Linked DNA regions of Streptacidiphilus albus JL83. Each later gene encodes a partner of the first gene's protein in a complex. Links are inferred from orthologs where the notes say so. Each region holds a gene or a part of one and is shown on either strand. Other genes may lie near its edges.

Region 1 (5,890 bases):
AGCTCGCGATCAGCGTGGCCCCGGCGGCGATGAAGACCGCGCGCAGCACCAGCGCTATCAGCACCCCGATCATCAGCACCCGCTGCTGGTAGCGGGTCGGCACCGCGAACTTCGCCATGATCAGCACGAAGACGAAGAGGTTGTCGACGCTGAGCGACTTCTCGGTGACGTAGCCGGCGAAGAACTGACCGGCCGGGGTGGCTCCCGAGTGCCACCAGAGGAAGCCGCCGAAGCCGAGGGCCAGGGCGATCCAGACGGCGGACCAGGTCCCCGCCTCCTTGAGCGAGACCTCGTGCGCCTTGCGCCCGCCGATCAGGAAGTCGACGGCGATGAGGGCGATGAGCACCCCGACAGTGATGGCCCACATGGACAGGGAGACGTTCATGACGATTCGTTCCTCCGGCAGGACAGAGCTGCTGCCGGAGGTCTCTCCCGCCCCGCCGCTCCGGACGGGGACCGTCCGTACGCTGCAGGGTCGACGTCACCGGACGGCCGCAGGGGACCGCCGTGCTGACGAGGGCGTCGCGCTGTCCGTGAGGACAGCGGGGGTACTCCCCTCCGTCCGAACAGGGTAACAGCAGGGTAATGGCCGGATAAGAATCGACACGGCCGTCAGGGACCCAGATCGTCAGCGGCACGGGACGTCAGGGGCCCGGGGCGTCAGAGGAAGGGCTCGATGGCGGGCAGCATCTCCTGGAACGTCCGCCCGCGCGCGGGCGCGCCGATCGCCGCCATCTGCCAGCCCCCCGCCTCGTCCCGGACCACCTTGGCCATCACCTGCCCGGTGTGCTCCCCGCCGCCGCCGAGGCTGTAGCGGGCCAGCTCCTGCCCGGTGGTCTCGTCCACCAGTCGGCAGTGGGCCTTCCGCACCTCGGCGAAGCTCTGGCCGGTGTAGGAGTTCACCGTGAACACGATCTGGTTGACGTGCTCCGGGACGCGGGCGAGGTCGACCAGGATCGACTCGTCGTCCTCCCCGCCCGCGCCACCGGTCAGGTTGTCGCCGGTGTGCCGGACCGATCCGTCGTTGCTGACCAGGTGCTGGAAGAAGACCACGTCGGCGAGGCGGCGGTCGGCGTACATCACCGCGGAGGCGTCCAGGTCGATCTGGCGGGCGCGTCTGCCGAAGAGGCCCCTGCGCGGAGCGGCCTCCCAGCCGAGGCCCATCCGCACCACGGCGAGCGATCCGCCGCCGGCCTTCTGCAGGCTGACGCTCTGTCCCTTGCTCAGGCTCACCGACATGGTGCTGCCCTCCCCGTCCAGCCTTCGGCTCCGTCGCCGCCATCCTCAAGGATGAACCTTACGCAGTCCTGGTTGCCGACGGGATCGCCGACTCAGGCCATTCCCGCCTCGCGCATCTGCCGCAGCTCCTTCTTCAGTTCGTTGACCTCGTCGCGCAACCGGGCCGCCACTTCGAACTGCAGCTCGGCGGCGGCCGTGTGCATCCGTTCCGTCAGTTCGCCGATCAGGTCCGCCAACTCGGCCGCCGGCAGACCCTTGGCGTCCCGCTTGGCCGCCGCGCCCAGCGCCGGGACCGGCGCCTTGCCCCCCTGGCCGCCGCGCCCGCCGCCCTGCCGGTAGCCGGTGCTCAGCAGCTCGCCGGTGTCGATGTCCTCGCGGGCGATGGAGTCCAGGATGTCGCCGATCTTCTTCCGCAGCGGCTGCGGGTCGATCCCGTGCTCGGTGTTGTACGCCTGCTGGATCTCGCGTCGGCGGTTGGTCTCGCTGATGGCCTTCTCCATCGCCGGGGTGATCCGGTCCGCGTACATGTGGACCTGGCCGGAGACGTTGCGGGCGGCCCGGCCGATGGTCTGGATCAGCGAGGTCCCGGAGCGGAGGAAGCCCTCCTTGTCGGCGTCCAGGATCGCGACCAGCGAGACCTCGGGCAGGTCCAGCCCCTCGCGGAGCAGGTTGATGCCGACCAGGACGTCGTACTCGCCGGCCCGGAGCTCGCGCAGCAGCTCGACCCGGCGCAGGGTGTCGATGTCGCTGTGCAGGTACCTGACCCGGATGTCGAGGTTGAGCAGGTAGTCGGTGAGGTCCTCGGACATCTTCTTGGTGAGGGTGGTGACCAGCACCCGCTCGTCCTTCTCGACCCGCAGCCGGATCTCGTGGACCAGGTCGTCGATCTGGCCCTCGGTCGGCTTGAGCACGATCTCCGGGTCGATCAGCCCGGTCGGGCGGATGATCTGGTCGACCTGGCCGTCGCCGCGCGAGAGTTCGAAGGGTCCCGGGGTGGCCGAGAGGTAGACGGTCTGGCCGATCCGCTCCAGGAACTCCTCCCACTTCAGCGGGCGGTTGTCCATCGCCGAGGGCAGCCGGAAGCCGTGCTCGACCAGGGCGCGCTTGCGGGAGGCGTCGCCCTCGTACATCGCGCCGATCTGCGGGACGGTGACATGGGACTCGTCGATCACCAGGAGGAAGTCCTCCGGGAAGAAGTCCATCAGGGTGTTCGGCGCGGTGCCGGCCTCGCGGCCGTCGATGTGCCGGGAGTAGTTCTCGATGCCGGAGCAGGTGCCGATCTGCCGCATCATCTCGATGTCGTAGGTGGTGCGCATCCGCAGCCGCTGGGCCTCCAGCAGCTTGCCCTGCTTCTCCATGGTGGCGAGGGACTGCTCCAGCTCCGCCTCGATCCCGGCGATGGCGCGCTCCATCCGCTCCGGTCCCGCCACATAGTGCGAGGCCGGGAAGACGTAGAGCTCGTCGTCCTCGCTGATGACCTCGCCGGTGAGCGGGTGCAGCGTGGTCAGCGCCTCGATCTCGTCGCCGAACATCTCGATCCGGACCGCGAGCTCCTCGTAGACCGGGAAGATCTCGATGGTGTCCCCGCGCACCCGGAAGGTGCCCCGGGTGAAGGCGACGTCGTTGCGGGCGTACTGGATGTCGACGAAGCGGCGCAGCAGCGCGTCGCGGTCGATCTCCGCGCCGACCTTGAGCCGGACCATCCGGTCGACGTACTCCTGCGGGGTGCCGAGGCCGTAGATGCAGGACACCGAGGCGACCACGATCACGTCGCGCCGGGTCAGCAGCGAGTTGGTGGCCGAGTGGCGGAGCCGCTCGACCTCCTCGTTGATGGAGGAGTCCTTCTCGATGTAGGTGTCGGTCTGGGCGATGTACGCCTCGGGCTGGTAGTAGTCGTAGTACGAGACGAAGTACTCGACGGCGTTGTTGGGCAGCAGCTCGCGGAACTCGTTGGCGAGCTGTGCGGCCAGCGTCTTGTTCGGCGCCATCACCAGGGTCGGCCGCTGGAGTTTCTCGATCATCCAGGCGGTGGTGGCGGACTTGCCGGTACCGGTCGCGCCGAGCAGGACGACGTCCTTCTCGCCGGCCCGGATGCGGCGTTCCAGATCGGCGATGGCGGTGGGCTGGTCGCCGCTGGGCTGGTAGGGGCTGACGACCTCGAAAGGCGCCACTGTTCGCTCAAGATCGGTGATGGGTCTCACGCCACCAACCGTACGACCCGCCACTGACAATCGGCCGCAGCCCCGGTCCGACCGCTGCCGGACCGGCCCCGGTCCGGACCGCCGCCGGCTCAGCCCGCGGCGACCTTGCCGCTGTCCCGGGCCAGGGCCACCAGCCGCGACACCGCGCGCAGGTACTTCTTGCGGTAGCCACCGTTCAGCATCTCCGGGCCGAAGATCTGGTCGAAGGGGGTGCCGGAGGCGATCACCGGCAGCTCCCGGTCGTACATCCGGTCCGCCAGCACCACCAGCCGCAGCGCCGTGCTCTGGTCCTCGACCGGTCGCACACCGGTCAGGCAGACCGCCTCGACGCCGTCCAGCAGCGCTCCGTACTTGCTCGGGTGGACCACGGCGAGGTGTGCCAGTAGCTCGCCGAAGCCGTCCAGGGAGGCCCCGGGGCCGATCCGGGCGGCGGTGGCGGCCACCACGTCGTCGCCGTAGGGCGCGGGGGCCTCCGGCAGGCCCCGGTGCCGGTAGTCCTGGCCGTCGATCCGGACGCTGCGGAAGCGCGAGGAGAGCCCCTGTATCTCCCGGAGGAAGTCGGCGGCGGCGAACCGGCCCTCGCCGAGCCTGCCGGGGAGGGTGTTGGAGGTGGCCGCGAGCTTGACCCCGGCCTCGGCCAGCCGGCTGAGCAGGGTGGAGACCAGGACCGTGTCACCGGGGTCGTCGAGCTCGAACTCGTCGATGCAGAGCAGGCTGTGCCCGGAGAGGGCGGCGACGGCCTGCTGGAAGCCGAGCGCGCCGACCAGGTTGGTCAGCTCCACGAAGGTGCCGAAGGCCTTAGGGCCGGGGGCGGCGTGCCAGAGCGAGGCCAGCAGGTGGGTCTTGCCGACGCCGTAGCCGCCGTCGAGGTAGATCCCGCCGGGGCCGGAGGGCGCGGCGGCGGCGCGGCCGAACCAGCGCCTCCGGGCACCGCGGCCGCCGCGGTCGCCACCGGAACGGCCCAGCGTCGCGGCGAAGTCCTCCAGGATGCGGACGGCCTCGGTCTGGCTGGGCTGCGCCGGGTCCGGGATGTAGGTGCTGAAACGCGCCTCCAGGAAGCGCGGCGGCGGCGTCATCTCGGCGACCATCCGGCCCACGGGCACCACCGGCAGGCGGGTGGTCAGGGCTATCGCGTCACCGGGGCGGGTGATCGTCAGTTCGGCAGCAGGCACGGTACCCAAGAGTACGGCGCGCGCCCGCGTGGAAGACTCCCGACTATGCGCCGACTGCTGCCTACGGGCCTTGATGTGACGGACCTCACCACCGAGCGCACCACCGCGCCGGCCTCCTCCACCCCGGATCTCTCCACCCTGGCGGGGCTGGCCGAGGTCTACGCCTACCCGGCGTCCACCGCCGCCTCGGCCGACGGCCCGGGGACCCCGTGGCTGCGCGCCAACATGGTCTCCAGCGTCGACGGCGCGGCCCGGCTGGACGGGCTGTCCGACGGGCTGTCCTCGGAGGCCGACAAGCGGATCTTCGGGGTGCTGCGGGCGCTGGCGGACGTCGTCCTGGTCGGCGCGGAGACCGCCCGGGCCGAGGGCTACCGCCCGGCGCGCGCCCGCGCGGAGTTCGCCGAAGCGCGCGCCGCGCGCGGGCAGGCCCCCGCAGCGGTGATCGCCGTGGTCTCGCGCCGACTGGACCTCGACCTCAGCCTGCCGCTGTTCACCGAGCCGCTCTCCCCCACCATCGTGCTGACCTGCTCGGACGCTCCGGCCACGGAGCTGGCGGCGGTCTCCCGGGTGGCCGATGTGATCATCGCCGGGGAGCAGCAGGTGGAGGCGGCGGCGGCGGTCGCGGCGCTCGCCGCGCGCGGCTGGACCCGGCTGCTGGCCGAGGGCGGCCCGAGCCTGCTCGGGCAGCTGGCGGCGGCCGGGGTCCTGGACGAGCTCTGCCTCTCGCTGGCGCCGCTGCTGGCCGCCGGTGACGCACCTCGGATCGCACATGGGCACGAGGCACTGGCAGAACGGCTGGATCTTGTTGCGCTACTTGAGGAGAAAGGTTTCCTCTTTGCTCGATACACCCGTAGCGTGGCGTATGCCGATTAGCGGAACCTGATCCTCCGTACGGCAGGCCAGCCTGAAGGGAAACGCGTGTTCACGACCGTACTTCTGATCGAGAAGACCCTCTCCAACGCCGACCTGGAACTGATCACCACCCTCCACGGCGACGAGAAGGTCGCCTTCCACGTCCTGATGCAGCCCAGGGGCACCCAGGACGAGCTGCTGCGGGCCGTGGACGACGTCGCCTTCGGCTACCTCAACCGGGCCGTCCACGAGCACGACGAGCCCCACGGCGGGGTGGCGGTCTCCACGGCGGCGGCGGAACTCGAACACACCCTCCAGCAGCTGCGCGCGGCCGGCGCGGAGGCCACCGGCCGAGTGGTCGCCGAGCACCCGCTCCAGGGGCTGACCTCGCTGGTCGAGCAGGTGAGCGCCGACGAGGTGATCGTG
Region 2 (16,346 bases), 870 kb from region 1 along the record:
AGGTCGATGAAGTGGACCGGCACCTCGTGGTCCAGGGCATGGCGCAGGGCCACCCACTCGGGCGAGAAAGCGGCGTAGGGCCAGAAGGCCGCGCGCCCGGGCTCCCCGGCGACATGGGCGAACAGCGCGACCGGCGGCTCCATGCCCTTCTCGGCGGCGAAGGACAGCAGCGCGTCGGCCTCCGGCGGACCCTCGATCAGCACCGCGTCGGGGCTGTACTGCCGCAGTGCGGCGGCCACCGCCCGGGCCGATCCCGGGCCGTGGTGACGCACCCCCAGGAGCACGACGCCCTCGGCGTCCTGGCCATCGGTGTTCCGGCTAACGGTCTCCTGTTGACTGGTCAACGCGGTCTCCTCCACTCCTCCCACCCTGGTCAGCGCTGCTCGGCATCGCGGCAGCCGCGGTAGAAGTCCTTCCAGTCCTCGCGCTCGCGGACCACGCTCTCCAGGTACTCGTGCCAGACCAGCCGGTCGGTGGAGGGGTCGCGGACGACCGCGCCGAGCAGCCCGGAGGCGATGTCGCCGGGGCGCAGCACGCCGTCGCCGAAGTGCGCGGCCAGGGCCAGGCCGCTGGTGACCACGGAGATGGCCTCGGCCGTGGACAGGCTCCCCGTGGGGGATTTGACCTTGGTCCGGCCGTCGGTGGTGACCCCGTCCCGGAGCTCGCGGAAGACGGTGACGACCCGTCGGATCTCGGCGGAACCGCTGGGCACCGCCGGAAGCTCCAGCGAGCGGCCGAGCTCGCCGACCCGGCGGGCGACGATCTCGACCTCGTCCTCCAACGAGGCCGGCAGCGGCAGCACCACGGTGTTGAAGCGCCGGCGCAGCGCGCTGGAGAGCTCGTTGACGCCCCGGTCCCGGTCGTTGGCGGTGGCGATCAGGTTGAAGCCGCGGACGGCCTGGACCTCCTCCCCCAGCTCGGGTATCGGCAGGGTCTTCTCCGACAGGATGGTGATCAGCGAGTCCTGGACGTCGGCGGGGAGCCGGGTCAGCTCCTCGACCCGGGCGGTCATCCCCCCGGCCATGGCCCGCATCACCGGGCTGGGCACCAGCGCCGCCCGGCTCGGCCCCTCGGCCAGCAGCCGGGCGTAGTTCCAGCCGTAGCGGACGGCCTCCTCGGGCGTCCCGGCGGTGCCCTGGACCAGCAGGGTGGAGTCGCCGCTGACGGCGGCGGCCAGGTGCTCGGAGACCCACGTCTTGGCGGTGCCGGGCACGCCCAGCAGCAGCAGGGCGCGGTCGGTGGCGAGGGTGGTGACGGCGACCTCGACCACCCGGCGCGGGCCGACGTACTTGGGCGTGATCACCGTCCCGTCGGGAAGGGTGCCGCCGAGCAGGTAGGTGGCCACCGCCCAGGGCGACAGCAGCCAGCGCGCCGGTCGGGGCCGGTCGTCGGCGGCGGCCAGCGCCGCGAGTTCGGCGGCGTAGGCGGTCTCCGCGTGCGGCCGGAGCGTCTCGGCCGCAGCGGTCCCGCCTGCGGCGGCGGTGCCGCCGTCGGCAGTGGACGCGGCAGTGGACGTGGCAGTGGACGTGGTCATGGCAACCCCCAGGGCGATCGGACGAACGGGCAGTCCCAGTAAGGAAGAACGAGCGACAGACGGATGGACTCAACGTCGGAATCGGGCAGCCGAGGGGACGCCGGCGCATCCCGTCGACTGCGAGAACCACTCTGCACCGCACCACTGACAATCGCCCCCGGCCCTCCGCCGGACGGCTGTGGCCTGCGGGAACGTCAGCCCGAAGGAATTGTCGGACCCGGCGTCTACCGTCGTTGCCATGGAGGATCGCTGGACACCCGAACACGTTCTCTCGCTCGCCCCTGACGCCTCGTCACGCAAGGCGGCGACCAAACTCTCGCACCCCGCGCCGTGGTCGGTCACCGGCTCGGACGACGCCGCCCTGTGGGGCCAGTGCCAGGGCAGCGGCGGCAGCCCGTACCGGACCGTCGTCGATCTCAGCGGCCCGGCCTACCAGTGCAGTTGCCCCAGCCGGAAGTTCCCCTGCAAGCACGCCCTCGGACTGCTGCTGCTCTGGTCCGCACACACCACCGGTGCGACGGCGGCCCCGGACTGGGCCCGGGACTGGCTGAACGCCCGCGGCCTGCGCGCCCGGCAACAGACGGCCCGGGCCACCGCCGACACGGACGCGGACGGAACGGACACGGACGGAACGGAGGACGGCGCCGCCGAACGGGCTGCCCGGCTCGCCGCGGACCGGCGGCTGGCCCGCCGGTCCGCCCGGGTGGCCGCCGGGGCGGCCGAGCTGGAGGACCGGCTGGCCGACCAGCTGCGGTCGGGGCTGGCCGACGCGCCCGCCCAGGGCGCCGCCGGCTGGGGGGAGGTCGCCGCCCGGATGGTCGACGCCCAGGCCCCGGGGCTGGCCGCGCGGGCCCGGGAGCTCGGCGCGGTCCCCGCGTCCGGTCCAGGATGGCCGTCCCGGCTGCTGGAGGAGTACGGCCTGCTGCACCTGTTGGCCGCCGGCTACCGGCGGGTCGACACCCTGCCCGAGCCGCTGGCGGCGACGGTCCGCGCCCGCGTCGGCTTCACCGTCGACACCGCCGAGCTGCTGCGCGGGTCACTGGTCCGCGACCACTGGCTGGTACTCGGCAGCAGCGAGGCCGCCGACGAGCGGTTGACGACCCGTCGGATCTGGCTGCGTGGCCGGGACAGCGGGCGCTCCGCCCTGCTGCTCTCCTTCGGCCGTCCCGGGGTCGCCCCCGAACTGGCCCTCCCCACCGGCCTCCTGATCGAGGCCGAACTGGCGTTCCACCCCGGCGCCCGGCCGCTGCGGGCCGCCCTGGGCACCCGCTTCGCCGCGCCCCGGACACCCGACCCGGCGGAGGCCGTCCCGGCCGGGGTGAGCCTGGACGACGCACTGGACGCCTACGGCCGGGCCCTCGGCGACGATCCCTGGCTGGAGTCCTGGCCGGTCGTCCTGGACCGGGTCGTACCGGTGCCGGGACCGCTGGGCTGGAGCCTCGCCGACCACAGCGGACCGGTCCCGCTGTCGATACCGGTGGACCGACGCAGCACCCCCGTCCACGGGCTGTGGAAGCTCGCCGCCGTCTCCGCCGGCCGTCCGTTGACGCTCTTCGGCGAATGCGGGCACCGCGGCTTCACCCCGATCACCGCCTGGTACGCCGACGCCCCCGAGGCCGCCGACGCCGACGCCGGCACCGACGCCACCCGCACCCGCATCCTGGGGGTCACCGCATGACCACAGCCCCGCACCCGATCGCCCCGGACGCCCGGGTGGCCCCGGCAGCCACGGTGGGCTGGGCCGACCTGGTCACCGCCGCCCTGCTCGGCACCGACCGGCGCCCGCTGCCCGCGCCCCCCGACCTGCTCGACCGGGCGGCGCTGGAGGCCGGGGCCCGCCGGGCCGGGCTCCGGCCCGGCCCGGCCGCCGCCGCTCCGCCGGGCCCCGGTCCGGACTCCCGGCCGGAGCTGTCCGACGCCGCCCGGGTCCGGCTCGCCCTGCTGCTGCCGACCCGGGACGGCGGTTCGGGCGGCACGGGCGGCGGCAACCTCGCCAACCTCAACGAACTGCTCCCCCAGTGGCTGGCCGCCGCCCGCACCCACGGCTACCGCTGCCCCGCCGCACTGGTCCCGGCGCTGCTGGACGCGGCCCGCTCCCGGAGCGAGCTGCGGAGCGACGCGGTCGTGCTGGCCGGGCCCCTGGGCCGCTGGCTCGCCGAACAGAACCAGGACTGGCGCTTCGTGCTGCGAACGCCCGTCCCCGGCCGCACCGCCACCGCACCGGACTTCGTGCTCTGGCAGGAGGGCCTGTTCGCGGAGCGGGTCACCCACCTCACCCAGCTGCGCCGGCACGACCCCGCCGCCGCCCTGGAGCTGCTGCAGGGGAGCTGGAGCAGCGAGCGGGGCGAGGACCGGCTGCTGTTCCTGGACGCCCTCCAGGAGGGGCTGTCCGCCGCCGACGAGCCCTTTCTGGAGGCGGCGCTGAGCGACCGTGCCAAGAACGTCCGGCTCACCGCCGCCGAGCTGCTGTCCACCCTGCCCGGTTCGGCCTTGGCCGGTCGAATGGCCGAGCGCGCCCTGGCCGCCGTCAGTCTGGCGGAGACGGCCGACGGGCCCAGACTGGCCGTCCATCCGCCGACGGCCTGCGACGCGGCGATGCAGCGGGACGGCATCCCGGCCGCCTCGCCGACCGGGCGCTCGGACCGCGCCTTCTGGCTCGGCGAGACCGTCGCCGCGACCCCGCTGGCGGTCTGGGCGGAACGGATCGGACCGGCCGAGGCGGTGCTGGCCCTGCCGGTCTCCGAGACCTGGCAGCAGGACCTGCGGGACGCCTGGGCCCGCGCCGCCGTCCGGCAGAACGACCGCGACTGGGCGCGGGCGCTGCTGTCCCTGACCGCCGGGGAGCCCGCCCCGGTGGGCACGGCGGCGAAGCTGCTGACCGTGCTGGAGCCGGCCGAGCGGGCCGGCTGGACGGCCGGGTACGTGCGGCGGCACGGTCTGGCCGAGACCTTCCAACTGCTGGTCGCCTGCCCGGCGCCATGGCCGGCGGCACTGGGCGGGGCCGTGCTGGCGGCGCTGTCCGGGGTGGCCGCCGCCGGCGGCTACCCGTGGAGCCACAGCGGGGTGATCGGCGTGACCGAGCGCTGCCTCGCCCCGGAGATGGCCGAGGAGCTGGCGGCCCTGGCGGTGAACGCCTCCCCCGCCTGGGAGGAGACCTTCGGCCGCCTCGGCGCGACCCTCCGGCTCCGCACCACGATGCTGGCCGAGCTGGCCGAGCCGACCCGGCCGTGACCGGCGTACGGTGCCCGGGCTCCGGTGTTCGGTCCCTGGCGTCCGCTGTTCGGAGCGGATATCCGGTGGCCCTCCGAAAGCTCCGGTTGCTTGGATGCCCCATGACCATCGACTTCCCGGAGGGCTACGAGCTCTCCACCGACCCGGCCCGCCTCGACGCCGAACTGATCCACCAGTGGCTGTCGCTGGACTCCTACTGGGCCCTCGGCCGCCCCCGCGCGAAGCAGGACCGCGCCATCGCCAATTCGCTCAACTTCGGCGTCTACGACCGCGCCTCCGACGCCCAGGTCGGCTATGCCCGGGTCGTCACCGACCGGGCGACCTTCGCCTGGCTCTGCGACGTCTTCATCTCACCCGCCGTACGCGGCAAGGGCCTCGGCACCGCCCTGGCCGCCGGCGTCCGGGACCACCTCGCCCCGTACGGCCTCCGCCGCATCATGCTGGCCACGGCGGACGCCCACGGGGTCTACGCCAAGGCGGGCTTCGAGCCACTCGCCCAGCCCGAACGCTGGATGGCCCTGGGCAGCTAGCGGCGCCGGTTCCGTCCCGCCGCCCGACAGGGGCGGCGGGACGGAACCAGGAGGCCGCTACGCCGCCGCGCCCGAGCCCACATGGCCGACCACCCAGGCCACCACGTCCCGGGTCGACGCCCCGGGGGTGAAGATCTCCGCCACGCCCATCTCCTTCAGCAGCGGGATGTCGTCCTCCGGGATGATGCCGCCGCAGAAGAGCTTGATGTCCTCCGCCTCGCGCTCGCGGAGCAGCTCCACCACCTTGGCGCAGAGGGTCATGTGCGCGCCGGAGAGGATCGACAGGCCGATGCCGTCGGCGTCCTCCTGGATCGCGGTGTCCACGATCTGCGCCGGGGTCTGGTGCAGCCCGGTGTAGATGACCTCCATACCCGCGTCCCGGAGCGCCCGGGCGATCACCTTGGCCCCGCGGTCGTGGCCGTCCAGGCCCGGCTTGGCCACCACCACACGGATCGGTCCGGACACACCCATCGTTGCCTCCTGCGTCAGCGCGGACGACCCCGACCGGGTTTCCGCGTCCGTTTCCTGGTTCTGCCCCGTGCGCCCGACGTTAACAGTCGTTCGCATCGCTAGGGCGGAGGTTATCGTCCGCGCTGCCCCTGCGCCGTTTCACGGCCCCGACCGAGGGGAGAATCACACCGGAACCAACGTTCACCGCACGTTGGACCCGGCGCCGCCCGGCCGCAATCCACCCGTGCCCACCCACTTCACCCGGCACCGTGCGCCCCTGTCCGTCCGACCACGGGACCTGTCCGCCGGCCCCTGCGTCCGCCTGCACCTGGGAGTCCGGAGCCGTGAGCTGCATCCCTCTGCGCCGAACCGTCGACCTCGTCCGCGCCGCCGGGCTGGAGACCGCCGCCCTCGCCGGGCAACTGCTGCTCGCGCCGACCGGCCTCACCCCCGGCCGCTGGCCGCCGCCGGCCCCGACCTGCGTCCACCCGCCGCAGCCGTCCCGGCGCACCGGCACGGCCCCGCCCGGACACGCCCCGGTGCTGCTGCTGCACGGCCTGTTCGAGAACCGTGCCGTGTTCACCCTGCTCCGGCGCTCACTGCGCAGCCACGGCTGGGAGCATGTGCACGCCCTCGGCTACAGCCCGCTGACCGCGGACGTCCACGGCGCCGCCGTCCGCTTCGGCCGACAGGTGGTCAGCACCCGGCAGCTGTACGGGGGTGAGCGGGTCGCGGTGGTCGGCCACAGCCTCGGCGGGCTGATCGCCCGCTACTACGTCCAGCACCTCGGCGGATCCGAGCACGTCCACACGGTGGCCACCCTCGGCACCCCGCACAGCGGCACCCCCACCGCGCTGCTGCTCCATCCGCTGCCGCTGGCCCGTCAACTCCTGCCGGGCAGCCGGACGCTGCGGACGCTGAGCGCCCCCGCGCCGGACTGCGACACCCGGTTCCTCTGCTTCTGGGGCGACTTCGACCCGCTGGTGCTGCCACCCGGCAGCGCCCGGCTGCTCCACCCCGACCTGCTGGTGGAGAACATCCGGGTGGCCGGGGCCGGCCATGTCTCGCTGCCGGTCCATCCCCAGGTGCTGGCCCTGCTCCGGCAGCGCCTGTCGAACCCGCCCGCCCCCGCCGTCCGACTCACTGCGGCCGAACGGCTCACCGCCTGACGGACGGCCAGTACCTGACGGACGACCAGTACCTGACGGCCGGGCTCAGAGCTTCTCCACCGGGGCGTAGCGGAGCAGCAGTTGCTTGGTGCCCTCGGTGCCGAAGTCGATGGTGGCCTTGGCGTCGTCGGCCGGGCCGGCCACGGCGACGACCGTGCCGAGACCGAAGCGGTCGTGGGTGACCCGGTCGCCGACGGCCAGCGAGACCGCCGGGCGGTCCTTCATCCGGCCCGCGCTCCTGCCCCAGCCGGCCGGCGCCGCCCGCTTGCCCGAGCCGCTGCCGAAGCCGCTGGTCAGACCGCTGGACGAGCCGCGCGAGGAGCCGCCGAAGCCGCCCCTGGCCGAGGGCGCCGCCGAGGCGGCCGAGCGCTTCTCGTCGACCAGCGTCGGCGGGATCTCCTCCAGGAAGCGCGAGGCCGGGTTGTACGAGGGCTGGCCCCAGGCCGAGCGCAGCACGGCGCGGGAGAGGTAGAGCCGCTCGCGGGCCCGGGTCAGCCCGACGTACGCCAGTCGGCGTTCCTCCTCCAGCTCCTTGGGCTGAGCGAGGGCACGCTGGTGCGGGAAGACGCCGTCCTCCATGCCGGTGAGGAAGACCACTGGGAACTCCAGCCCCTTGGCCGTGTGCAGCGTCATCAGCGTGATGACGCCCTTGTTCTCGCCCCCCTCATCATCCGGAATCTGATCCGAGTCGGCGACCAGAGCCACCCGCTCCAGGAAGCCGGCCAGGCCGCGGGCCACCGGCTCGGCGTCGGGGTCCTCGGCGTCGAGCTCCCCCTCGGCCGAGGCGAGCGCGGCCTCGGCCGCCGCCTCGGCCTGCTCGAACTCCAGGGCCACGGCCGCGAGTTCCTGCAGGTTCTCGACCCGGGTCTCGTCCTGGGGGTCGGTCGAGGCCTGCAGCTCGGCCAGGTAGCCGGTCTCCTCCAGCACCGCCTCCAGCACGGCCGCCGCACCCGCGCCCGAGTCGACCACGCCGCGCAGCTTGGCCAGCAGCTCGTTGAACTTCTTCACCGCGTTGGCCGAGCGCGCGGCCATCCCGTATGCCTCGTCCACGCGCCGCAGCGCCTCGGCGAAGGAGATCCGCTCGCGCTGGGCCAGCGCGTCGATCATCGCCTCGGCACGGTCGCCGATCCCGCGCTTGGGAACGTTGAGGATCCGCCGCAGCGGCACCGTGTCCTCGGGGTTGGACAGCACCCGCAGGTAGGCCAGGACGTCCTTGACCTCCTTGCGCTCGTAGAAGCGCACCCCGCCGACGACCTTGTAGGGCAGCCCGACCCGGATGAACACCTCTTCGAACACCCGGGACTGGGCGTTGGTCCGGTAGAAGACCGCGACATCGCCGGGGCGGGCGTCGCCGGCGTCGCACAGCCGGTCGACCTCGTCGGCGACGAACTGGGCCTCGCCGTGCTCGTCGTCCGCGACGTAGGAGACGATCCGGGCGCCGTCCGCGCCCGCCGTCCACAGGTTCTTGGCCCGGCGGTTGGTGTTGCGCTCGATCACCGCGTTGGCGGCGCTCAGGATGGTCTGGGTGGAGCGGTAGTTCTGCTCCAGCAGGATCGTGGTCGCGCTCGGGTAGTCCTCCTCGAAGTCGAGGATGTTGCGGATGGTCGCACCCCGGAAGGCGTAGATCGACTGGTCCGCGTCACCGACCACGCACAGCTCGGCCGGCGGCACCGACGCCAGCCCGGCCGCCGCCGGATTGACGTACTCGCCGTCCACCGTCATCTTGGGCCCGGAGCCGGCCGCGCCCCCGGACAGCTCCCGGACCAGGGTGTACTGGGCGTGGTTGGTGTCCTGGTACTCGTCCACCAGGATGTGCCGGAAGCGGCGGCGGTAGTACTCGGCGACGCTCGGGAACGCCTGCAGCAGGTGCACCGCGGTCATGATGATGTCGTCGAAGTCCAGCGCGTTGGCCTCGCGCAGCCGCCGCTGGTACAGGGTGTAGGCCTCCGCGAGCTTCCGCTCCATCGGGTTCTCGGCCTGCCCGGCGTAGGTCTCCTCGTCGATGAGCTCGTTCTTGAGGTTCGACACCTTCGAGGTGAAGGACTTCGGCGGGAACTGCTTGGGGTCGAGGTCCAGGTCCCGGCAGCACAGCGCCATCAGCCGCTGGGAGTCGGCCGAGTCGTAGATCGAGAAGCTGGAGGTGAAGCCCAGCAGCTTGCTCTCGCGGCGCAGGATCCGGACGCAGGCGCTGTGGAAGGTGGACACCCACATCGCCTTGGCCCGGGGGCCGACCAGGTCCTCGACCCGCTCGCGCATCTCACCGGCGGCCTTGTTGGTGAAGGTGATGGCCAGGATCTCCCCCGGCTGCACCCCCCGCGCCGCGAGCAGGTAGGCGATCCGGTGGGTCAGCACCCGGGTCTTGCCCGAACCGGCGCCGGCCACGATCAGCAGCGGCGACCCGGCGTGCACCACGGCCTCGCGCTGCTGCGGGTTCATCCCGTCCAGCAGCTGCACCGGATCCACGACGGTGCGCGGGGCGCCGTCGCGGTGGAACGCGTCCCGGCCGGGCGGCGGCGCGTCGAAACGGCCCGCGAACAGGTCGGCGGGCAGCTCCTCCTCGTAGGGGGCGTCGTCGAAGGGCGCGCCGTCGAAGGGGGCGTCGTCGTACGGCGCGTCACCCGGGGCGTCCAGGCCGGGCAGGGGGATGTCGTCAAAGAGGCTGCTCATCGTCTCCGAGTCTAGGCCGCCCCGCCGACAGCCCTCTCCAAAAGCCGGCAGCCGCCGCAAAAACCGGGAGACAGCGCCTGCGGCGACTCCGTACCGTCATCGGACATGTCACATTCGAACGACCCTGACACCGCACAGACGGTGAAGCAGTCGCGTTTCCTCTCCCTGGTGCTCCGGCACGAACCCGACCGGATCGGCCTCACCCTCGACCCGGGCGGCTGGGTCGCCGTCGACGAACTGCTGGCGGCGCTGGCCGCGCACCGGCGGCCGATGACCCGGGACCGGCTGGACCGCGTGGTGGCCGACAACGACAAGCAGCGCTTCGCCTTCGACGCCACCGGCACCCGGATCCGGGCCAGCCAGGGCCACAGCGTCCAGGTGGAGCTGGGCTACGCCGAGGCCGAACCGCCCGCCGTGCTGTTCCACGGCACCCACCCCGGCGCGCTGGCCGCCATCCGCCGCGAGGGGCTGCGCCCGATGCAGCGGCACGCCGTGCACCTCTCCCCCGACCGGGAGACGGCCGGCCGGGTCGGCGCCCGCCGGGGTCGCCCGGTGGTGCTGGTGGTGGACGCGGCCCGGATGGCCGCCGCGGGCCACCGGTTCCGGGTCAGTGCCAACGGCGTCTGGCTGACCGACGCGGTCCCGTCGGAGTACCTCGGCGGGCACGGTGCCCGGACCGGCGACCGGAGCTGAACCCGGAGCTGAACCCGGAGCCGGCGGATCCAGGTCGGTCAGACCAGTCGGCGGGCGGTCGCCCAGCGGGTCAGTTCGTGACGGTTGCTCAACTGGAGCTTGCGCAGCACCGCCGAGACATGGCTCTCGACCGTCTTCACCGAGATGAACAGCTGCTTGGCGATCTCCTTGTACGCGTAGCCGCGCGCGATCAGCCGCAGCACCTCGCGCTCCCTGGTGGTGAGCCGGTCCAGGTCCTCGTCGACCGGAGGGGTGTCGGTCGCGGCGAAGGCATCCAGTACGAAGCCGGCCAGTCGGGGTGAGAAGACCGCGTCGCCGTCGGCGACCCGGAAGATCGCGTCCACCAGGTCGGTGCCGGTGATGGTCTTGGTGACATAGCCGCGCGCGCCGCCGCGGATCACGCCGATGACGTCGTCGGCCGCGTCGGAGACCGACAGCGCCAGGAAGCGCACCGCCCCCGCGCCCTCGGGCGAGTCCGCCGGCGCGGTGCCGCCGGGCATCAGCGAGGCGCAGCGCCGCAGCACCTCGACCCCGCCGCCGCCGGGCAGGTGCACGTCCAGCAGGACCACGTCCGGCCTGGTCGCGGTGACCACCGCGACGGCCTGCTCGACATCGTCCGCCTCGCCGACCACGTCCACGCCGGTGGCCTCGGTCTGCCCGATCTCGGCGCGCACGCCGGTACGGAACATCCGGTGGTCGTCGACCAGGACGACCCGCGCCCGGCGGCCGACGGCCGCGGTTCCCTCGGTGCTCTCTTCCCCGCCCGTCATCCCTCGGCCCTCTCCATCTCAAGTTCGACCTCGGTACCGCCGGCCGGTGCCGGTCGTACCCGGGCGTGCCCGCCGTGCCGCTGCATCCGGCCGATGATCGACCCGCGCACGCCCATCCGGTCCTCCGGCACCGAGGCCAGGTCGAAACCGGGCCCGCGATCACGGACGAACACCCACACCGTATTCCCTTCGACCTCGGCATACACCGAGACCGGCTCGCCGCCGCCGTACTTGGCGGCGTTCACCACCGCCTCCCTGGTCGCCTGGACCTGGGCGGCGAGCCCCTCGTCCATCGGGCAGTCGCCGACGTGGATGAACTCGACCGGGATCCCGTGCAGGTCCTCCACCTCGGCGGCGACCGCGCGGATCGACTCGGCCAGGGTGGCCGGCGCGCCGGCGGACTCGCCGGGACCGGACGGACGGTAGAGCCACTGCCGCAGGTCCCGCTCCTGGGCACGGGCCAGCCGGGAGACCTCCTTGGAGTCGTCGGCGTTGCGGAGGATCAGGGTCAGCGTGTGCAGCACCGAGTCGTGGATGTGCGCGGCGACCTCGGCCCGCTCCTGGGCCCGGATCCGCTCGCGCCGCTCGGCGCTGAGGTCCTGCCACATCCGCAGCATGTAGGGCCCGCCGAGCAGCAGCACCCCGGCCAGGACCGCGAGCACGGCCTGGAAGACCTTGGCGAAGTCGCCGATGGAGCCGGACTCCACCAGGAAGCCGACCACCCCGGCGGCGACCAGCACCACCCCGGCGCAGAGCCGGAGCAGCGCCGAGTTCCGCTTGCCGTCGCCGAGCGAGAACCAGCGCGCCCAGCGGGCGTCGTCGGCCTGCCGCCAGACCACGGCCACCCCGAGCCCGGCCACCAGGAACGGCCAGATGTAGGGCGAACTCGACTGCTTGGTCAGGGTGTTGAAGAGCACCAGGACGCCGGCGACCAGTGCTATCAGGGCCAGCAGCGGCCCCCGGTGCGCCTCGGCCTCACCGGCGCGCGGGCGCGGCCCGGGACCGCCGAGCGGCTCGCCCTGGAGGGTCTGCTGGAGCGCCCGGCGCACCCGCCGCCAGCCGCGCTCCTCCTTGACCAGCGAGTAGGGCCCGACACTGCCCTGCTGCCAGTAGCTGGGCACGCTGCGGATGCCCAGCGGCACCGCGAACCAGAAGGCCGCGTAGAGCAGCGCACCCAGGCCGTTGCCGAGCAGCAGCACCACGAAGGCCGCGCGCACCCAGAAGACCGGGACGCCGAGGTGGGCGGCGAGCCCGTTGGCCACCCCGCTGATCATCCGTCCCTCGGGGATCCGGTAGAGCTTCCGGATGCGCACGGGCTCGGCTTCGGTGCTCTCGGGGGTGAGGTCTGCTGCTGCCACCCCCTGATCGTCACACGGTCGGGGTGTGCCGGGCATCAGGGTTGCGCAGGAACCTTCCCTGTCGTTGCCCCGAGCTGTGTCAGGGTTGGCCTCAGGGTCGGACCAGGGAGATGACGGATGGGCGCAGCGGCGGGCGGGCCGGAGGATGGCGGTATGACAGAGGAGACACCGCCCGCACCGGAGTCGGGAACGGCAGAGCCACCGGAGGGACCGCGCGCGCCGACCCGGCCGCCGCTGGAACGCAGCACCAGCCACCGGGTGGTGGCCGGGGTGTGCGGCGGACTCGGCCGCCATCTGAACATCGACCCGGTGGTGTTCCGGGTGGTCGTCGCCGTGCTCTGCCTGTCCGGCGGGGTGGGCCTGTTCATCTACGGGCTGGCCTGGTTGATCATCCCGGTCGAGCAGGACGGCCCGAGCGAGCTGAAGCGGCTGATGTCCGGGCGGGTGGACGGCCAGTCGCTGGGGGCGGTGCTGGTCACGGTGCTGGGCACCGGGATCTTCTTCTCCTACATGGGCGACAGCGACCACCTGTTCCCGCTGCTGCTGATCGCGCTGCTGGCCTTCGCCGCGCTGCGCTACGACCCGGACCGGTTCCAGGCCAGGCCGGTACCGCCGGTCGCGGACGCCTCGGCTCCGGCCGACGCCCCGCTGTCGGCCCCGGCCGGCGAACCGCAGCCGCCACGGCCGGCCGCCACCGCTGCCACGGCCACGGCCACGACCGCGGTGATCGCGACCGATGCCATCGCCCCGCCCGCCCCGGCCTGGTGGCAGCGGCTGGACCCGCTGCTGAAGCCCGGGACGACGCCACCGCCGCCGCTCGCCGATCCGGAGCCGAGCCCGTTCCGGGTGCCGCCGCCGGAGCCGCCGGCGGCCCCGGACCCCGGGCCCCGGCAGCGGGAGCAGCGGCCGGAACCGCCCCGGCGGAGGCGCTCGGCGCTCGGCTCGGTCTTCTTCTGCCTCGCGGTGATCACCGGCGGCGTGATGTGGGCCGTCGGCGTGCGCACCCACCACGGCGTGAGCCTGCTCGCGGTGCTGGCCGCCGCCCTGCTGGTGCTCGGCCTGGGACTGATCGTCGGCACCCGCTGGGGACGCGGCCGGGGCCTGGTGCTCTGGGCGACCCTGCTGACCCTGGCCGTGGCGGCGGTGGGCGCCAGCCCGGTACCGCTGCGCACCTCGTTCCAGCACATCCGCTGGGCGCCGGCGGCGGTCGGCCAGTTGGCGCCGTCCTACCAGCTGGGCTCCGGTCAGGCGACGCTGGACCTGGCCGACGTGCGGCCCGGGGCCGGACAGCAGGCGCACACCAGGGCGAGCCTGGGCGCGGGGCTGCTCCGGGTGCAGCTGCCCACCGGGCCCGAGATCGTGATCACCGCCAAGGTGGGCGCGGGCGCGGTGGTCCTGCCCGGCGGCGACGGCAGCGGGGGCGTCTCCGCCTCCCGGACGGAGACGCTGAACGCGGGCGGTGCGGCGGAGTACGGAACGATCGACCTCGACCTGTCGGTCGGGGCGGGACAAGTGGAGGTCACCCAGTGAGGCGCCATCGACTCGATCTGTTCTCGCTGGTCACCGGGGTGGCCTTCGTCGCCGTCGCGGTGCTCTACCTGCTGGAGTCGGCGGGCATGGTGCGCGTGGACGGGCAGTTGGTGATCCCGCTGGTGCTGATCGCCCTGGGGGCCGGCGGGCTGGCCGCCGCGCTGTACCGGATGGCGGGCGACCGGGGCGGGGAGAAGCGGGCGTCGGAGCCGGCGCCGGAGTCCTCCGACGGCGGCACCGAGTACGCGCCGTACGACCCCACCGGCTTCGATCGCCCGTTCCGGTAGGACGACCGCTACTCGAACATGTCGGGCTCGGTGCGCAGCGCCTGCTGGGCCAGCGGCTGGTAGTTGATCCAGGCCACCAGGTCGTTGCCGAGCTGCTCGCGGGTCACCACCGCGTTCTCGTGGCTGATGTGGACCGGCTTGCCGGCCGCCTTGGCCAGCAGCTGGACCTGGCAGGAGCGCTCCATGGTGATGAACCACCAGGCGGCGGCGTCCACGCTGTCGCCGACGGTCAGCAGCCCGTGGTTGCGCAGGATGACCGCCTTGTGGCCGGCGAGGGCCTTGGCTATCCGGCGCCCCTCCTCCACGTCCAGGACGACGCCGGTGTAGTCGTCGAACAGCGCGTGGTCCTCGTAGAAGGCGCAGACGTCCTGGGTCAGCGGCTCCAGCAGCTCGCCCAGCGAGGACAGCGTCTTGCCGTGCACCGAGTGGCTGTGGGCGGCGGCGACGACGTCCGGGCGGGCGGCGTGGACCTGGGCGTGGATCGCGAACGCGGCCTGGTTGACGTGGTGCCGGCCGGCCACGACCTGGCCCTCGTGGTTCACCAGGATCAGGTCGCTGACCTTGATGTGCTTGAAGGACATGCCGAAGGGGTTCACCCAGAAGTGGTCGGTCCACTCGGGGTCGCGGGCGGTGATGTGACCGGCCACGCCCTCCTCGAAGCCGAAGCGGCCGAACAGCCGCAGCGCCACCACCAGCCGCTCCTTGCGGTGCTGCCGCTCCTCCTCGACGGTCGCGAAGGTCTGCGGCAGGGCGAACTGCAGTTGGTCCATGGGTACGGGGGCGGGGGGCGGGTTGGTCATGGCGGCTCTCCTCGGCGGATTCCTGTCCTCGCTCTGGAAGCTACCCCCCGGTAGCGTCGTTGACCAGAGGTCCCGGGACCAGCCGTTCCCGGAAACGACCGCGCCGCCACCCGGACGAAGGCCGGGTGGCGGCGCGGTCGACGCCTGCGCGGGTGGGACTACTCCCACTCGATGGTGCCCGGGGGCTTGCTGGTGACGTCCAGCACGACTCGGTTGACGTCGGCGACCTCGTTGGTGATCCGGGTCGAGATCTTCGCCAGCACCTCGTAGGGCACCCGCGACCAGTCGGCGGTCATGGCGTCCTCGGAGGAGACCGGGCGCAGCACGATCGGGTGGCCGTAGCTGCGGCCGTCGCCCTGGACGCCGACCGAGCGGACGTCCGCGAGCAGGACCACCGGGCACTGCCAGATGCTGCGGTCCAGGCCGGCCGCGGTCAGCTCGGCGCGGGCGATGGCGTCGGCCTCGCGGAGCAGGTCGAGCCGCTCCTTGGTGACCTCGCCGACGATCCGGATGCCCAGGCCGGGGCCGGGGAACGGCTGGCGCTGGACGATCTCCTCGGGCAGCCCGAGCTCCGCGCCGACCTGCCGGACCTCGTCCTTGAACAGCTGGCGCAGCGGCTCGACCAGCGCGAACTGGAGGTCCTCGGGCAGGCCGCCGACATTGTGGTGCGACTTGATGTTGGCGGTGCCGGTGCCGCCGCCGGACTCGACCACGTCCGGGTAGAGCGTGCCCTGGACCAGGAACTCCACGGACTCGCCGTGGGCGCCGGCCTCGGCGACGATCTCGGCCGCGGCCTGCTCGAAGACCCGGATGAACTCCCGGCCGATGATCTTGCGCTTCTGCTCCGGGTCGGAGACTCCGGCCAGCGCGGTGAGGAAGCGCTCCTCGGCGTCGACGACCTTCAGCCGGACGCCGGTGGCGGCCACGAAGTCCTTCTCGACCTGCTCGGACTCGCCCTTGCGCATCAGCCCGTGGTCGACGTAGACGCAGGTCAGCTGGGAACCGATGGCCTTCTGCACCAGGGCCGCGGCGACCGCCGAGTCCACGCCGCCGGACAGGCCGCAGATGGCGCGCTTGTCGCCGACCTGCGCCTTGATCAGGGCGACCTGCTCCTCGATCACATTGCCGGTGGTCCAGTCGGGCTTGATGCCCGCGCCCCGGTAGAGGAAGTGCTCCAGCACCTGCTGCCCGTAGGTGGAGTGCAGCACCTCGGGGTGGTACTGGACGCCGTAGAGCTTGCGCGCGTCGTCCTCGAAGGCGGCGACCGGCACGACCTCGGTGGAGGCGGTGACGGTGAAGCCCTCGGGCGCGGCGGAGCAGGCGTCGC

What was found.
Region 2: the proteins of uvrB (region 1) and pcrA are in contact, whole or in part, in a crystal structure (PDB 7EGT), measured with the Thermus thermophilus proteins. The link is inferred for Streptacidiphilus albus JL83 from one-to-one orthologs. Residues at the interface, in WP_096411307.1 of Thermus thermophilus: Glu23, Leu25, Arg26, Asp27, Gly28, Glu29, Arg30, Phe31, Arg55, Glu326, Asp327, Phe328, Glu379, Ser382, Gln383, His398, Gly400, Arg401; in WP_096412145.1 of Thermus thermophilus: His654, Arg656, Phe657, Gln666, Asp668, Glu669, Lys680, Arg681, Leu682, Ser683, Lys685, Tyr686, Ala687.

Annotation. Positions count from the first base shown.
Region 1 is NZ_JQML01000001.1:6,597,176-6,603,065, reverse strand. The notes cover bases 887-3,816. They hold uvrB (excinuclease ABC subunit UvrB), read right to left. Parts: upstream 3,441-3,816; coding sequence 1,332-3,440; downstream 887-1,331. Other genes in these bases: zapE (cell division protein ZapE), read right to left, coding at 3,530-3,816; BS75_RS28890 (TerD family protein), read right to left, coding at 887-1,239. Outside these bases: BS75_RS28895 (TerC family protein), read right to left, coding at 1-385; more of BS75_RS28890, read right to left, coding at 661-886; more of zapE, read right to left, coding at 3,817-4,528; BS75_RS28875 (pyrimidine reductase family protein), read left to right, coding at 4,658-5,485; BS75_RS28870 (hypothetical protein), read left to right, coding at 5,531-5,890. UniProt on the Escherichia coli protein: The UvrABC repair system catalyzes the recognition and processing of DNA lesions. A damage recognition complex composed of 2 UvrA and 2 UvrB subunits scans DNA for abnormalities.
Region 2 is NZ_JQML01000001.1:5,719,405-5,735,750, reverse strand. The notes cover bases 6,760-9,955. They hold pcrA (DNA helicase PcrA), read right to left. Parts: upstream 9,582-9,955; coding sequence 6,960-9,581; downstream 6,760-6,959. Other genes in these bases: BS75_RS25110 (RNA 2'-phosphotransferase), read left to right, coding at 9,687-9,955; BS75_RS25120 (esterase/lipase family protein), read left to right, coding at 6,760-6,914. Outside these bases: BS75_RS25150 (DUF5682 family protein), read right to left, coding at 1-344; BS75_RS25145 (ATP-binding protein), read right to left, coding at 374-1,534; BS75_RS25140 (SWIM zinc finger family protein), read left to right, coding at 1,773-3,212; BS75_RS25135 (DUF5691 domain-containing protein), read left to right, coding at 3,209-4,765; BS75_RS25130 (GNAT family N-acetyltransferase), read left to right, coding at 4,867-5,295; BS75_RS25125 (cobalamin B12-binding domain-containing protein), read right to left, coding at 5,353-5,766; more of BS75_RS25120, read left to right, coding at 6,090-6,759; more of BS75_RS25110, read left to right, coding at 9,956-10,274; BS75_RS25105 (LuxR C-terminal-related transcriptional regulator), read right to left, coding at 10,313-11,044; BS75_RS25100 (PspC domain-containing protein), read right to left, coding at 11,041-12,438; BS75_RS25095 (PspC domain-containing protein), read left to right, coding at 12,556-13,932; BS75_RS25090 (hypothetical protein), read left to right, coding at 13,929-14,219; BS75_RS25085 (class II aldolase/adducin family protein), read right to left, coding at 14,228-15,019; guaA (glutamine-hydrolyzing GMP synthase), read right to left, coding at 15,178-16,346. UniProt on the Escherichia coli protein: A helicase with DNA-dependent ATPase activity. Unwinds DNA duplexes with 3'-5' polarity. Translocates on single-stranded DNA with 3'-5' polarity. Initiates unwinding more efficiently from a nicked substrate than double-stranded DNA.